2 regions of the Ochrobactrum sp. EDr1-4 genome follow, and region 1 is predicted to be linked to the other one. Evidence: predicted binding sites of a transcription regulator. Region 1 holds the regulator's gene; the other holds the start of a gene.
What was found. Region 1 encodes LexA, which represses DNA repair genes until DNA is damaged. Its sites were predicted from a motif close to TGTTCNNNNTGTGTTCNG; they were not measured.

Region 1 (10,074 bases):
TTGCGAGAACCCTCTCGATTTTGATTGTGGTTCATGTAGCATAGGCAGCACGGTGTGCAAGCGTTTCCCAATTCTTTCGCACCGTTGGGACGTGCTTCTTTAGATGAAGCGCGGGCACTTTTGCAGTCAGGCGGGGGCATGACGGGCATAAGGGAAAGACAAGAGGTCAGCGAGCGGGCATTTGTCAAAGACATGCCTGAAGGTCTTGCGCGTGCCTTGCTTCCCGAACCGTGGTTACCAAACGAACGAGCTGACATTTATCCCGTCGCTTTACCGGGAAGGAAACTGACACCTTTCGAGCGTGTGCGGGAACTGCCGAGTAGTTCACGTCAGCTTTTCATTGCAGCGCTCAGTCGTGAAATAGGGCGCGGAATATTTTTTCTTCTTTTTCCCGTTTTTATGGGTTTGGGAGCTGTCGTCTATTTCACGCTCTCTTATGAGCCTGAATGGTTGCCCATTTTGTCTGTTATTGTGGCTGTTTGTTTAATACGGTTTTTATTCCGAAAATATTTCCTCGTATCACAAGCAGTAACACTCGTGTTGGCGGTATTATTGGGGATAGTTGCGGGAAAGTTCGAGACTGAACGACGAAGTACGCAATTGTTAGGTTCTGAGGTCGCAACGCGTATCACTGGCAGAGTTGTCGGCTTAGAATATCGCGATAACGGCAGTTGGCGTGTGACGCTCGAATTGCTTGAAACGCAAAGACCCAAACTTCGCTATTCGCCGCAACGCATCCGGATTACCGCGCGTGATATACCAGCCAAAACGGAAATTGGCAGCGGCTTGACTGGTTTCGCTCGCTTGCGTGTACCTTCTGGCCCTGTTCGACCAGGAAACTACGACTTTGCCTTTCATGCTTATTTCGGAGGGATAGGAGCGAATGGCTTCTTTTTGGGAACACCGAAAGTCGCTGATGTGCCAGCGCCAAGTGAGATATTTGCTAAAATTTCGGGCGCTATCGCCCAATTACGGGTGCATGTTTCTGAACGTATTGCGGAAGTGCTTTCAGGCGAGGATGGGAGTGTTGCTGCCGCGCTGATCGCCGGAGAACGAGCGGGGATAAGTGAAGAAACAAATGAGGATCTGCGCAAAGCGGGTCTCGCGCATATCTTGTCCATTTCCGGTTTACATATGGTGTTGGCTGCGGGTGTCGTGATGATGTCATTGCGATCAATATTCGCACTCGCGCCAGCGTTTAGTGCCAGATATCCGGTCAAAAAAATCGCTGCATTTCTCTCGCTTCTAAGCTGCACGTTCTATCTGGCAATGTCAGGTGCTGACGTCGCTGCACAACGAAGCTATGTGATGATTGTTGTGATGCTCTGCGCGTTGTTGGCGGACCGTGCGGCGATCAGTATGCGCAATTTGGCGATTGCCTCAGTGGCAATGATTGCAATCTCCCCGCATGAAATTCTGGGGCCAAGCTTTCAAATGTCGTTTTCAGCCACCGCAGGCCTGATTGCAGCATTTGCTTGGTGGAGCGATAGGAAATCTCGTAAACAAACAGCGATTGAAGATCGTCGCGCCAAGCCGCGCGGGATCGTTTCAAAAATGCTTATACCAGCTGTCGCGACGGGAGCGACGTCTATTGTTGCCGGTGTGGCCAGCGGAATTTTTGCAGCCTATCATTTCAATAATACGGCTCCGTTTGGACTCGTTGGCAACGTATTGGCGCTACCCGTTATCTCTATATTGGTTATGCCATTCGCAGTGTTGAGCCTGTTATTGATGCCGCTGCATCTCGATTGGCTACCATTGCAGATTATGGGCTTTGGCGTTTTACTGGTGAGACATATTGCAAGTTTTGTCGCCAGCTTTTCGCCAGATGGTAATCCGGGTGTTATGCCAGCAAGCACGCTTATTCTCTGGACACTGGCGCTTGTTATAGCGGTTGTGTTTACAACAAGGATGCGATGGTTGGCGTTACCGTTCGTAGTGATCGGACTTGCCATATTTATAAGAACACCGCTGCCAGATGTTCTTGTGAGTGAAGATGCGAAATTTGTGGCTGTTCGGCTGCCCGATGGAAATTTTGCGGTCAACCGTAGCAGGCCTCCAAAATTTACTGCGCAAAACTGGCAGACGGCCTATCTGATTAAAGAGTTTATTCCGCCGCAGGTGGTAAAAAAACAGAGCCCAATATCAGCTGAGGAAGCCTTTGTTTGCGAAGAAGGCTTGTGCACGATCCCGCTGCGGGACGGTAGAATGCTGTCTTATACCGCAGATGAAGGAATGAAAGAGGTTGCCTGCAACATTGGTGATGTCGTCATTCTTGCTATAGCCGGAAAGGAACTGAGCTGTGAGCGTTCCAATGTTTTGATGGTTGACCGACAGGAACTAGCCTTAAAAGGCACCTTGGAGCTCAGGCTGGGGTATAAGCTGCTACGTGTAAGCGCTTCTGCGATCAACTATGACGAAAACGGTATTACGCAAGAGAATAAAATTTACCGCTTCGCCCGAACCAAGACGACTAATTTAGCCGGCTACACTGATCAATTGACCTTTTCGGTCGATGCGCCAACGCGCCCGTGGCATTTGCATCGTCTCTATTCGCGAGCGGCGAGGGGGCTTCCTGATCGCGAATATCAAAAGAGAGCAGGCATTGAGAAAAGCAAAGCTTACGACGCGACACAAAACCTTACAGAATTCTCAGAGCCGCTTTAATTCATCGCACTGCTTAAGAGGAATCACAGTGAGCTGCACGTTTCCTCAAAATGCAGTCATTTAATAGCGCCGGATGAGACCGATTAGCTTACCCTGCACCCGCACACGATCTGGACCGAAAATGCGTGTTTCATAAGCGGGGTTAGCTGCTTCCAGAGCAATAGACGCACCTTTGCGACGGAAGCGCTTCAATGTTGCTTCCTCATCATCGACGAGTGCGACAACGATTTCTCCCGGATTGGCTGTCTCGCCGCGCTTAATGATGACGGTGTCGCCATCAAAAATTCCGGCCTCAATCATCGAGTCGCCTTTGACTTCCAGCGCATAATGCTCGCCAGCGCCCAGCATTTCGAGTGGCAGGCTGATAGAATGTGTTTGATTTTGAATTGCTGAGATTGGCACACCTGCTGCAATTCGCCCCATCATCGGTATGGAAACAGTCGCGGGAGCGTCATCATTTGCCGTAACAGGGGCAGGACGTACCGGCGGTGGTGGAGCTTTGCCGAGGCTTCCTTCGATGACACTTGGGGCGAACTTCTTTTGCGCGTTCAAGCCCGGAGCAATTGAATCTGGCAGGCGAAGAACTTCCAGCGCACGAGCGCGGTTGGGAAGCCGTCTGATAAAACCACGCTCTTCCAACGCCGTAATAAGGCGATGAATGCCCGATTTTGAAGCCAAATCGAGAGCCTCTTTCATCTCGTCAAACGACGGAGGGATGCCCGTCTCTTTAAGACGTTCATGAATGAACAGCAGAAGCTCGTGCTGTTTACGGGTCAACATGCGCTATACCCTCCGGACCAGAATCAAATAAAAACAAAACCAGAACGAACCCTATATGTTCCAGTCTTGTTCCGCAATGGTTTTAAAATGATTAATGGTCGAGAGAAGGGGCTGAGTTCTTTACAGCATCAAGATTGTGCAGGCATCGCCAGCGTCTGCTGCCGGGGCATGCTCATCCCGGATTAGCAATGCTTGAGAGCGAGCCAGTGCCGAAAGCATCGACGAATCCTGAACGGGGAAAGGTGTTGCAATCAGTGTGCCGTCAGATGCCTGACTAACGGTCGAGCGTACATAGTCGCGCCGGTGATCATTGGCTTTCATCGCCTCACCGAGCTTGGCTGGGCGTATATCTGCGTTCAGCTGCGTGCCGGAAAGTTTGGCGACAAGTGGGCGCAGATAAACAAGGCTGCATACAAGGCTGGAAACCGGATTTCCCGGAAGCCCGATAACATGCACTGTTTTGTCAGAAACTGTTTTGCGCCCATACATCAGCGGTTTACCGGGGCGCATTGCGATTTTCCAGAAATCGAGATCAACACCACAATTCTTTAAAGCGCCGTGAACGTAATCGCGATCTCCAACGGATGCGCCACCAATCGTCACCAGAATGTCGATGCCATCTGCAAAAGCTTCGCTGATTGCTGTTTCTATTTTGGCCGGATCATCAATGATGATGCCCATATCTTTCGGCTCACCACCTGCACGACGAACGATTTCCGCAATGCCGACACTGTTAGAGGCGACGATCTGGTCAGGGCCGGGGATTATTCCGGGCCGAACAAGTTCATCGCCGGTAGCGAGTATTGCGATACGCGGCTGACGAAACACTGAAATTTTTGCATTGCCGCTCGCTGCTGCAAGCGAAAGCGCTGGCGCATCAAGAGAACGACCGATTGGTAGCACCACGTCGCCGGGCGCAAAATCGAGGCCAGCGCGACGGATATGGCGGCCTACGTCTAATCCCTCACGAATCTTGAGCTTTTCACCTGATCGTTCAGTATCTTCCTGAATAACAATACTATCAGCACCAGTGGGCATGGGTGCGCCGGTAAAAATGCGTACGGCTTCGCCTCGTTTGAGCGCGCCTTCAAAGCGTTTGCCGGCAGCTGATTCGCCGATGACAATGAACTCAAGGGGATAGTTGATGCGTTCGGGCGCGATTATCGCATAGCCATCCATCGCCGAGCAATCAAAGGGAGGCTGTTGTAGTTTAGCCTGAACGTTTTCTGCAACGACCCGTCCGCCCGCCTCAAAAAGCGAGATTGTCTCTGTTCCATGCGGTTGAGCACTACTCAGAATGCGTGCAAGGGCTTCATCGACCGGTAACAGCGACATGGGGTTTCCTCTTGTCTGGATAATCAGGCTTTCCAGTCGCCCGACTTGCCGCCGCTTTTTGCCGAAACGCGAATATCGGTAATTTCCATATGGCGATCCACAGCTTTGGCCATGTCATAGATTGTCAGGCAGGTGACCGAAACGGCAGTCAGTGCTTCCATTTCAACGCCGGTACGACCTTTTAGTTTTGCGGTCGCAGACACGCGCAAGCCGGGCAGGGTTTGGTCGGGTTCGATCTCGACGGACACTTTGGTGAGCATCAGCGGATGACAGAGCGGAATAAGATCAGCGGTCTTTTTCGCCGCCATAATGCCAGCAAACCGTGCTGTGCCAATGACATCGCCTTTGGCTGCATTGCCGTCCAGAATGAGCGCCAGCGTTTCTGGCTTCATTCTGACAGCACCTTCGGCAGTCGCCACGCGGTCTGTCTCTGCCTTGTCGCCAACATCGACCATATGGGCGGCACCAGTCTGGTCGATATGGGTGAGCTTTGCCGTCATTATTTATGCCTTGCCAGTCAGAAGTTCGCGGGTGGCGCTGGCCACATCATCTTTGCGCATCAAGCTTTCGCCAATCAGGAATGTGCCAATATTCGACTTTTCGAGGCGCAGACAGTCATCATGGCTGAAGATGCCACTTTCGCCGACGAGGAGACGGTCCGAAGGTACCATTTTTGCAAGACGCTCTGAAACGGCGAGGTCGAGTTCGAAGGTACGCAGATTGCGGTTATTGACACCAACAAGACGCGATGAAAGTTTCAACGCGCGTTCGGTTTCTTCTTCGTCATGCACTTCAATCAGCGCATCCATGCCAAGCTCAAAGGCGGTTTCTTCAAGCGCTTTGGCGACATTGTCATCCACGCTTGCCAGAATGATCAGAATGCAATCCGCACCCCAACTGCGCGCTTCATAGACCTGATAAGTGTCGAACAGGAAATCCTTGCGCAGCGCAGGCAGTGAGCAAGCGTTGCGTGCGGCGGTAAGAAACTCCGGTGCGCCTTGAAACGAAGGTGTATCTGTCAGAACTGAAAGACAGGCCGCACCACCATCTTCATAGGCTTTTGCCAATGCGGGTGGATCAAAATCCGGACGGATAAGACCTTTTGACGGGCTTGCCTTCTTGATCTCGGCAATAAGAGCAAACTTGTTGGCAGCGCGCTTTGCTTCGAGTGCTTTGAGAAAACCACGCGTTGCTGGTTGATCCTTGGCCCGTGCCTTTACTTCATCAAGTGGAAGGCACGCCTTTGCAGCAGCGATTTCTTCGCGCTTATAGGCTTCAATTTTCCGCAGAATGTCGGTGGACATAATGTGATCCTCTCCGTCAGAGCGGCTTGTCGTTTGATACAGCGATAACTTTTTGCAGAACGGCCAGCGCCGCACCGCTATCGATTGATTGCGCGGCGAGTGCGATGCCGTCTTTAATGTCTTTTGCTTTACCGGAAATCACCAGAGCTGCACCGGAATTCAGCAGTACAATGTCACGATAGGCATTCTGTGCGCCTTCAAGCACTGCAAGCAGTGCCTTGGCGTTAACTTCCGCATCGCCACCTTTGAGTTCAGACATATCGACGCGACGAAGCCCGACATCTTCCGGCTGAAGCTCAAATGTGCGGATCGTACCGTTTTCAAGCGCTGCAATTTTTGTGGTGCCAGCGGTGGTCATTTCGTCAAGGCCATCGCCATAGACGACCCAAGCGGTTTCTGAACCCAGAGCTTGGAGGACTTCCGCCAGTGGCTCTACCCATTCGGCAGAGAATACGCCAACGAGTTGGCGCTTTACGCTAGCCGGATTTGAAAGCGGGCCGAGAAGATTAAAAATTGTGCGGGTGCCAAGTTCGACACGCGAGGGCCCCACATGCCGCATTGCAGAATGATGCATCGGCGCGAACATGAACCCGAGACCAGCTTCATTAATGCTGCGCCCAATAGTATTTGCATCGGCCTCGATGTTGACGCCCAGCGCTGCCAAAGCGTCGGCAGCACCTGATTTTGATGAAAGTGCGCGATTGCCGTGTTTTGCAACTGGCACGCCTGCGCCCGCAACGACGATGGCAGAGCAGGTCGAAACATTGTAGGAGCCGGACTGATCGCCACCGGTGCCAACAATATCGACCGCATCTTCTGATCCTGAAACAGGCAGCATGCGGGAACGCATGGAAGCAACAGCGCCGGCAATCTCCGGCACTGTTTCACCACGAACACGCAAGGCCATCAGGAAGCCACCGATCTGCGAAGGAGTGGCCTGACCGGACATCATAATGTTGAAGGCTGCTTTAGAATCCTCGAACGACAGTGGTGTGCCGGTGGCAGCCTTGGCGATATAGGGTTTTAAGTCAGCCATTCTCTTATGTCCGCCGCTTATCAGAATGCCAGTGCGTTGTTGATGGCAGTCTGGTTGATCTTGACCGGATACTGCTTCTGCAACTCACCAACCAGCTGTTCGAGAACATCGTCGGTCAGCGTGCTTGCAAGATAGGTCTGCTGGTCTTCCGGAATGGCTTCTGGGCCAGCAGCGGTCGGCTCGGTCACTTCAATCACTTTGAAGAGAAGCTGTCCGTCATTGGAAACAGCGCCCGCGGTGCCTGTGTGGTTAAGCGGGCCGCGGAATACCTGTGCGGTTGCGGCAGAGCCGAAATCCGCATCATTGGTATTGCGTGTGATGCCGCGCTTGGTCTGCTTTTCGACGCCTGCACTTGCTGCGATGGCGTCGAGTGTTTCACCGCCATCAAGACGTTTTTTCAATTCCGCCATGCGATCATTGAGACGCTTAACTGCTTCTTCGCCCTTCCATGCCGCTGTAACCTTTTCCTTGACTTCATCAAGTGTGCGGTCACGCGCTGGTGTGGTTCCATCAACCTGATACCAGAGATAACCAGAGTTTCCGAGCGTCAGCGCATCATTGTCAAAACCCTGATCGGCCTGAAATACAGCAGCAAGAAGCGCTTCCGAGTTTGGCAACTCAAGAGCTTTACCAGCCAGATCATTTCCTTCGTCGTCAACAGCTTCAATCGTCACAGCCTTGAGGCTTAGAGCCTTGGCAACATCTGTCATGCTGCCACCTTCGGAGCGCTGCTGTTCGTATGAGTCGTGAATGCCGCCGATGCTGCTGATTGCGATATTGGTCGCTACAGTGTCGCGAATTTCTTTTTCGACTTCCGAAAGTTCTTTGACGCTTGCTGGATTAACCGTCGTAACGCGAAGAATAACAGGGCCGAATGCACCCTTTACAACATCACTGACGCCACCTTCGTTAAGTGCAAATGCTGCATCCGCAATGACGGAATCAGGAAGAGCAGTTTTTTCAAAAGTGCCGAGTACGAGATCGCTTTCGCTCTTGCCCTGTTCTTTGCCGATATCGACAAAGCTGGTGCCAGCTGCGATTTTTTCGTGCGCGGCTTTGGCAGCTGCTTCATCTGCAAAGTTAAGCTGTTCGATTGTGCGGGTTTCAGTTGTGCTGAAACGGCTTTTGTTCTTTTCGTAATATTCTTTAATTTCGTCCTGCGTGACGGCCGCCGGATCGGTAATATCTGAAGGCTCAAGCTTCACATAGGTAATCTTGCGGTATTCTGGTGCTTTATATTCGTCCTTGTGCGCATCAAAATAAGTCTTGAGCGCTTCATCCGAAGGGGCAGGGACCGCATCGGCTTTTTCTGCTGGAATAGTAATGTAGTCGGCACTGCGGCTTTCACCCTGATAAAGGGCCAATGCCTTCAGCATGGTGTTTGGCATTTTCAGGCCGTCGGTGGAAGCTTCGACAACTTGCTGGCGACGAGCAACTTTCGCGCGGTTATCGAGGTAATCCTGTGGGCGAATGTTCGACTGGCGTAGAACTGCATCAAACTGGGCGCGGCTGAAGTTGCCGCTTGCATCCTGAAATGACGGATCTTCGCCGGTCAGACGTGCGATGCCATCCTTGGAAAGGCCGAGCTGCATGTTGCGGGCTTGTTCATCAAGAACGACACCGGCTGCGAGCTGTGCCAGAACCTGCTGGTCAACGCCGAGCTGCTGAGCCTGTTCACGATTGAGCCGCTGGCGGAACTGCTGTGAAAGGCGCATCAGCTGCTGTTCATAGGCAAAACGATAGTCAGTCGTGCTGACTTTTGAACTGCCAGCGCTGATGGCTGAATCAACTTCCATTTCGCCCTGGAAAGCATCCGTAATACCCCAAGCCGCAAAGCTGAGGACGAGCAGGCTAAGAAGAAGCTTAGCAACCCAGGATTTGGCGGCATCACGCATACTGTCGAGCATTGGAAACCCTTTAAGAACAAAACAAAGCCCGGCTATCTGTAAAGATAAGCCTTGTGAGGGGATAACCTTAACAAAGGTTCCGATGCAAGTTCTCATTGTGCGCAGAGCACCAAGAACGTTGCATTGCTGTGCGAATACGCTTAGTCAGTGGCAAAATTTGGCGCTGCTTACATAAAGTTGAGCGGTTTGCTGTCGTTCAAGGCGAGGAGAATGACATGACTCCGGGAATCCGTCCGCTGGTTGCTGGCAACTGGAAAATGAATGGTACGGGAGAATCTCTAACCGAACTGCGCGCGATTGCTGCGGGTTTGAGTTCTGATCTTGGCCGTAAACTGGATGCCGTGATCTGTGTTCCAGCAACGTTGCTTTCACGCGCAGCGGAAACGCTTGAAGGCGAGACAGTCGGTCTCGGCGGACAGGATTGTCATGCGAAGGTATCTGGCGCTCATACGGGCGATGTTTCGGCACAAATGCTCAAAGAAGCTGGTGCAAGCCATGTCATTCTTGGTCACTCGGAGCGCCGCACCGATCACCGTGAAGCGAGCGAGCTAGTGCGCAGCAAAACGGAAGCCGCATGGGCAGCCGGTCTTGTTGCGATTGTCTGCGTTGGTGAAACGGCTGATGAGCGCAAGGCAGAGCGGACCCTTGATATTATTGGCGGACAGCTCGCGGTATCTCTTCCTGAAGGTGTAAATGCTGAAAATACGATTGTTGCATATGAGCCTGTCTGGGCTATCGGCACAGGTTTGACACCAACTGTTCAAGATGTTCGGACTGCTCATGCATTCATGCGTGAAAAGCTGACCGAACGTTTTGGTGCAAACGGTGCACATCTCCGTCTTCTATATGGCGGATCGGTGAAAGCATCAAATGCCTTGGAATTGCTGAGCGTTCCAGACGTTGATGGTGCTTTGGTTGGTGGAGCCAGCTTGAAAGCCACAGACTTTCTCGCCATATGCGAAACATATCGCAATTTGTGACAAGTGTTTGCGTCCTTTAATCAATATCGGGCGCGGGGCTTGGTTTATGACGCAATAGCGTGTAA
Region 2 (4,553 bases), 550 kb from region 1:
TCCAAGCGCCGAGTTGTCAGAACTAGAATATGCTTCGGCGATTGATCTTGAGTGGGCGGACGGGTTTGTATTCTCTTCGCCCTCTCACACCGGATTAATGTCATCGGCGATGAAGGCGTTTATCGATGCCAATCACGAGGCTGCAGTAAACGGTAAATATCTCAACAAGACATTTACTGGTATGGCGACTTCAGGCTTTGCCCATGCAGGGCAAGAGCGCGTTGTTGATGATTTGAATGCAGTCGCTGCAGCATGGGGGTGCTTGGTCGTTACGCCAAGCACGGCAAATCCCGACTTAAACAGGCTGAATGGCAATCCATTTGGTCTAAGTTTTGTGCTTCAACATGGAAAAATTGCCGATGTTGACGTCGTCACGCAGGTTCTGAAAATTCACTTCAAACGCTTTGTAGCAGTAACGGAGGCTCTCACTTCTTTGAAAGAGTGAGTCCTTCCAACAAACTCTTAGAGCGTATCCCAAAAGTTTTTCATATTTTTCAGGATACGCTCTAAGTTTTTCTTGGAAATTGCTCTAATCCTCATCCACCACGCGCAGGCGCATTTGGGTGGGTGCGTTATCCGACTGTCGCGTCGGACGCTGAGGCTCTTCAGCAGGTGCCGGGCCAAATTCCAGCGCTTCGATCTTTGCACCGCGCTTCGTCACTTTGTTTGAAGACACCAGAATATCGTCAATGTCTTTGTTGGCTTGTAGGAAATGGGTTTGCAGCTTGCGCACGCGTTCATCAAGGCGACCCACATCTTCCATTAAACGCACCACTTCGCCCTGAATGACATGGGCTTGCTCGCGCATACGCGCGTCTTTGAGGATTGATTGAATAACCTGAATTGAAAGCATCAGCAGCGAGGGTGAAACGATCACGATCCGCGCGCGGTGAGCGCGATGTATCAGCGCTTCAAAATGCTCGTGAATATCCGCAAAGATCGATTCAGAAGGCACGAACAAGAAGGCCGTGTCCTGTGTTTCGCCCGTGATCAGATATTTGTCGGAGACGTCTTTGATATGTACTTCCATATCGCGTCGAAACTGCGCAATGGCGGCCTTACGTGCCTCAGGCTGTTCGGTTGCACGCATGGAATTCCATGCTTCGAGCGGAAATTTTGCGTCAATCACCAATGATGGTGAGTTGTTAGGCATCCTCACGAGGCAGTCGGGGCGTGTTCCATTGGACAGTGTTGCCTGAAACTCGTAAGCGCCTTGCGGCAAGCCATCGGCAATGATCGCTTCCATGCGTGACTGGCCGAATGCGCCGCGCGTCTGCTTGTTGGCGAGGATTGCCTGCAACTGCACGACCTGACCGGCAAGCGACTGGATATTGTTTTGTGCTGTGTCGATGACCGCTAGACGCTCCTGCAACTTTGCAAGATTTTCATGGGTGGAGCGTGTCTGCTCGGTCATGGTCTGGCCGATGCGATGGGTCATGCCGTCGAGACGTTCGCGGATTGATTGATTAAGCTCTGCTTGTCGTGAGCCGAAGACTTCGGCCATGGTCTGCATCCGCCCCTGCATTTCGGATTGGGCTTTCAGAATCTCCGCCATGCGATATTCCGCATCGCGCGCACGGTCTTCGGCCTGTGCTTCCGCAACGGCACGAAGTCGGGCAGATCGGGCCGCCGCAATGAGAAAGATTGCAAGGCAAACAACCAGCACGACTATGCCCGCAAGGAGTATATCTCCAAGCGTGAAAGAGGTTGCGCCAAGCTGCAAAAGTGGTTCGTTCAAGAGATTCTGGTTTTCCATAGGTGAAGCTTAGCTGATTCGTGTTGCCTTGATGAGATCAAAACAAGAACATTTTGCAAGTTATAATTGACGATTCTCGCGCAAGCGATTACGTGAAACGCATGTCTATTAAACCGCTTATCATTCTTCCGGATCCTCTTCTGCGTGAACTGTCCAAGCCAGTTGAACGCTTTGACGATCAATTGCGCAAATTTGCCGGCGACATGTTTGATACCATGTATGACGCGCCGGGCATTGGTCTCGCTGCCATTCAGGTGGGCGAACCTCTGCGGATGCTGGTGATTGATCTCGCTAAGGAAGACGCTCCGAAAGAGCCGCACGTCTTCATCAATCCGGAGATTGTAGTCTCATCGGACGAGCGCAGCGTCTATGAAGAAGGCTGCCTTTCCATCCCGGATTATTATGCTGAGGTTGAGCGACCTGCGACGATCAAGGTCAATTACTTCGATGCGGATGGCAAGGAAAAGTCGATGGAAGCCGATGGGCTGATGGCGACCTGCTTGCAGCATGAAATCGATCATCTGAATGGCGTGCTGTTTATCGATCATATCTCCAAACTTAAGCGCGATATGGTGATCAAGAAGTTCAAAAAGCTCGCAAGCCAGCGCGCGCCAAGTAAGGCTTTGTGATGCGGATCGTCTTTATGGGGACGCCGGATTTCTCCGTGCCAATCCTCACAGCTATCATCGGTCAGGGCTATGAAGTGGTCGCGGTCTATTCGCAGCCACCGCGTCCGGCTGGCCGTCGCGGACTGGAACTGACCAAGTCGCCGGTGCACGAAAAGGCCGAAGAATTTGGCATTCCGGTTTTCACGCCGAAAAGTCTCAAAGGCACCGAAGAGCAGGACGTCTTTGCGAGCCTTGAAGCCGATGTCGCAATTGTCGTGGCTTATGGCCTGCTGCTGCCACAGGCTATTCTCGATGCGCCGCGTTTGGGTTGTTACAATGGCCATGCCTCGCTTCTGCCGCGCTGGCGTGGAGCGGCGCCTATTCAGCGTGCGATCATGTCCGGTGATACTGAAACCGGCATGATGATTATGAAAATGGATGTGGGGCTTGATACTGGTCCCGTTGCCATGGTCGAGAAAGTTGCGATCACGCCGGATATGTCGGCAGGTGAATTGCATGATCGTTTGAGCTTGATCGGTGCTGATCTGATGGTGCGCGCATTGGGCGCGCTTGAGCGTGAGAGTCTAACGCTTCAGCCGCAGGCCGACGATGGTGTAACTTATGCCGCCAAGATCGACAAGGCCGAGGCGCGTATCGACTGGTCGAAGCCTGCGAAGGATGTTCACAACACAATCCGCGGCATCTCTCCGTTTCCGGGTGCGTGGTGCGAGATGGAAATCAACGGTGCAGTCGAACGCGTCAAACTCCAGCGCTCCACATTGGGCGAAGGTAGTGGAACGCCAGGAACCGTGCTTGATGATCGTCTGACGATTGCTTGTGGTGATGGCGCTGTGCGTCTTGTGACATTGCAACGGTCTGGCGGTAAGCCTTTGCCTGCACAAGAGTTTCTGCGTGGTGCAAACGTGACGAAGGTGCTTTGAGCGGTGCCTCGTTATAAGATCACGGTCGAATATGACGGCACGCCCTATGTCGGCTGGCAGCGGCAGGAAAACGGCTATGCTGTGCAGAACGCCATTGAAAAGGCGTTTAAGAAGTTTTGCGGTGAAGATCTGACACTAGGTGCAGCGGGGCGTACAGATACGGGTGTTCATGCTTGCGCTCAGGTTATTCATGTTGATCTTGCCAAGGATTGGGGTGCGGCCAAGGTTCGCGATGCGTTGAACGCGCATCTGGTGATGGCCAACGAGCGCATCAGTATTTTGAATGTCGAAAAGACAACGGATGCTTTTGATGCGCGGTTTTCGGCGCGTGGCCGACATTATCTTTATCGCATTCATAATCGCCGTTCGCCCTTAGCGATAGATTATCAGCGCGTGTGGTGGGTGCAGAAGCGCCTTGACCACGAAGCCATGCATGAAGCTGCAAAGCGCTTGCTCGGCGAACATGATTTTACGACATTTCGCGCGACGCAATGTCAGGCAAAAAGCCCGATCAAGACGCTCGACCGGCTCGATATTACGCGTACGGGCGATTATGTCGAAATGCGGGTTTCGGCGCGTTCATTCTTGCATAATCAGGTGCGTTCCTTTGCAGGCAGCCTGATGGAAGTGGGCGTTGGCCGCTGGACGGCTGATGATTTGCAGGCCGCTTTGGAAGCGAAAGACCGCAAGGCTTGCGGTCAGGTTGCGCCACCTTATGGTCTGTATCTGGTTGGCGTCGACTACCCGTTTCCGTTTTAGAGCACGTTTCGATCTGATTGAATGAGATCCGCGCTCTAATTCTTTGTTTAGACGCGCATCTTGTCCGAAAACCGTTTCACACTTTTCGGGATGCGCTTTAAAAACTCTCCGCGCCAATTCCGATGCCAAACAGCTGTTGCAGGAACACTGTGATAAACAGTGAGCCGAAAAACACACAGGCATAAAATGGTGCGACATAGGCGTGCGGGCGTTGCAGTACGATGAATGTCAGTCGGTAGCTCAAGATAATTGAGATGCCGAAAAGTACAAAAGCGAACAGCGTCGCAAAATCCAGCGCTCCCGGAAAGAACAGTTGAATGAGGGTTATTGGCGCGAAAAGCCAAGCCAGCAACGCGCTGCCCCAATTGGTTGCGATGACGTAAGGCGCGTAACGCTTTGATATGCCAATGCGGCGGGCAAGTAGGCCGATAATGACAAGCGGAATTATCCACGCAGCAATATCAACGATAGCTGCACGGATAACGATTG

Region 2: a site for LexA is predicted at 1,790-1,807, ahead of def (peptide deformylase). Genes of this name have one in related genera too.

What each region holds. Positions count from the first base shown of each region.
Region 1 covers NZ_JBLZOF010000003.1:216,402-226,475, reverse strand. Annotated here, with positions in the region: gene ACOZHT_RS12090 (ComEC/Rec2 family competence protein) at 139-2,667, shown strand; gene lexA (transcriptional repressor LexA) at 2,728-3,447, opposite strand; gene glp (gephyrin-like molybdotransferase Glp) at 3,568-4,782, opposite strand; gene moaC (cyclic pyranopterin monophosphate synthase MoaC) at 4,806-5,282, opposite strand; gene trpC (indole-3-glycerol phosphate synthase TrpC) at 5,286-6,086, opposite strand; gene trpD (anthranilate phosphoribosyltransferase) at 6,103-7,122, opposite strand; gene ACOZHT_RS12060 (peptidyl-prolyl cis-trans isomerase) at 7,143-9,029, opposite strand; gene tpiA (triose-phosphate isomerase) at 9,245-10,009, shown strand.
Region 2 covers NZ_JBLZOF010000003.1:767,227-771,779, reverse strand. Annotated here, with positions in the region: gene ACOZHT_RS14770 (flavodoxin family protein) at 1-445, shown strand, start outside; gene ACOZHT_RS14765 (DNA recombination protein RmuC) at 530-1,756, opposite strand; gene def (peptide deformylase) at 1,858-2,385, shown strand; gene fmt (methionyl-tRNA formyltransferase) at 2,385-3,305, shown strand; gene truA (tRNA pseudouridine(38-40) synthase TruA) at 3,309-4,064, shown strand; gene ACOZHT_RS14745 (hypothetical protein) at 4,162-4,553, opposite strand, start outside.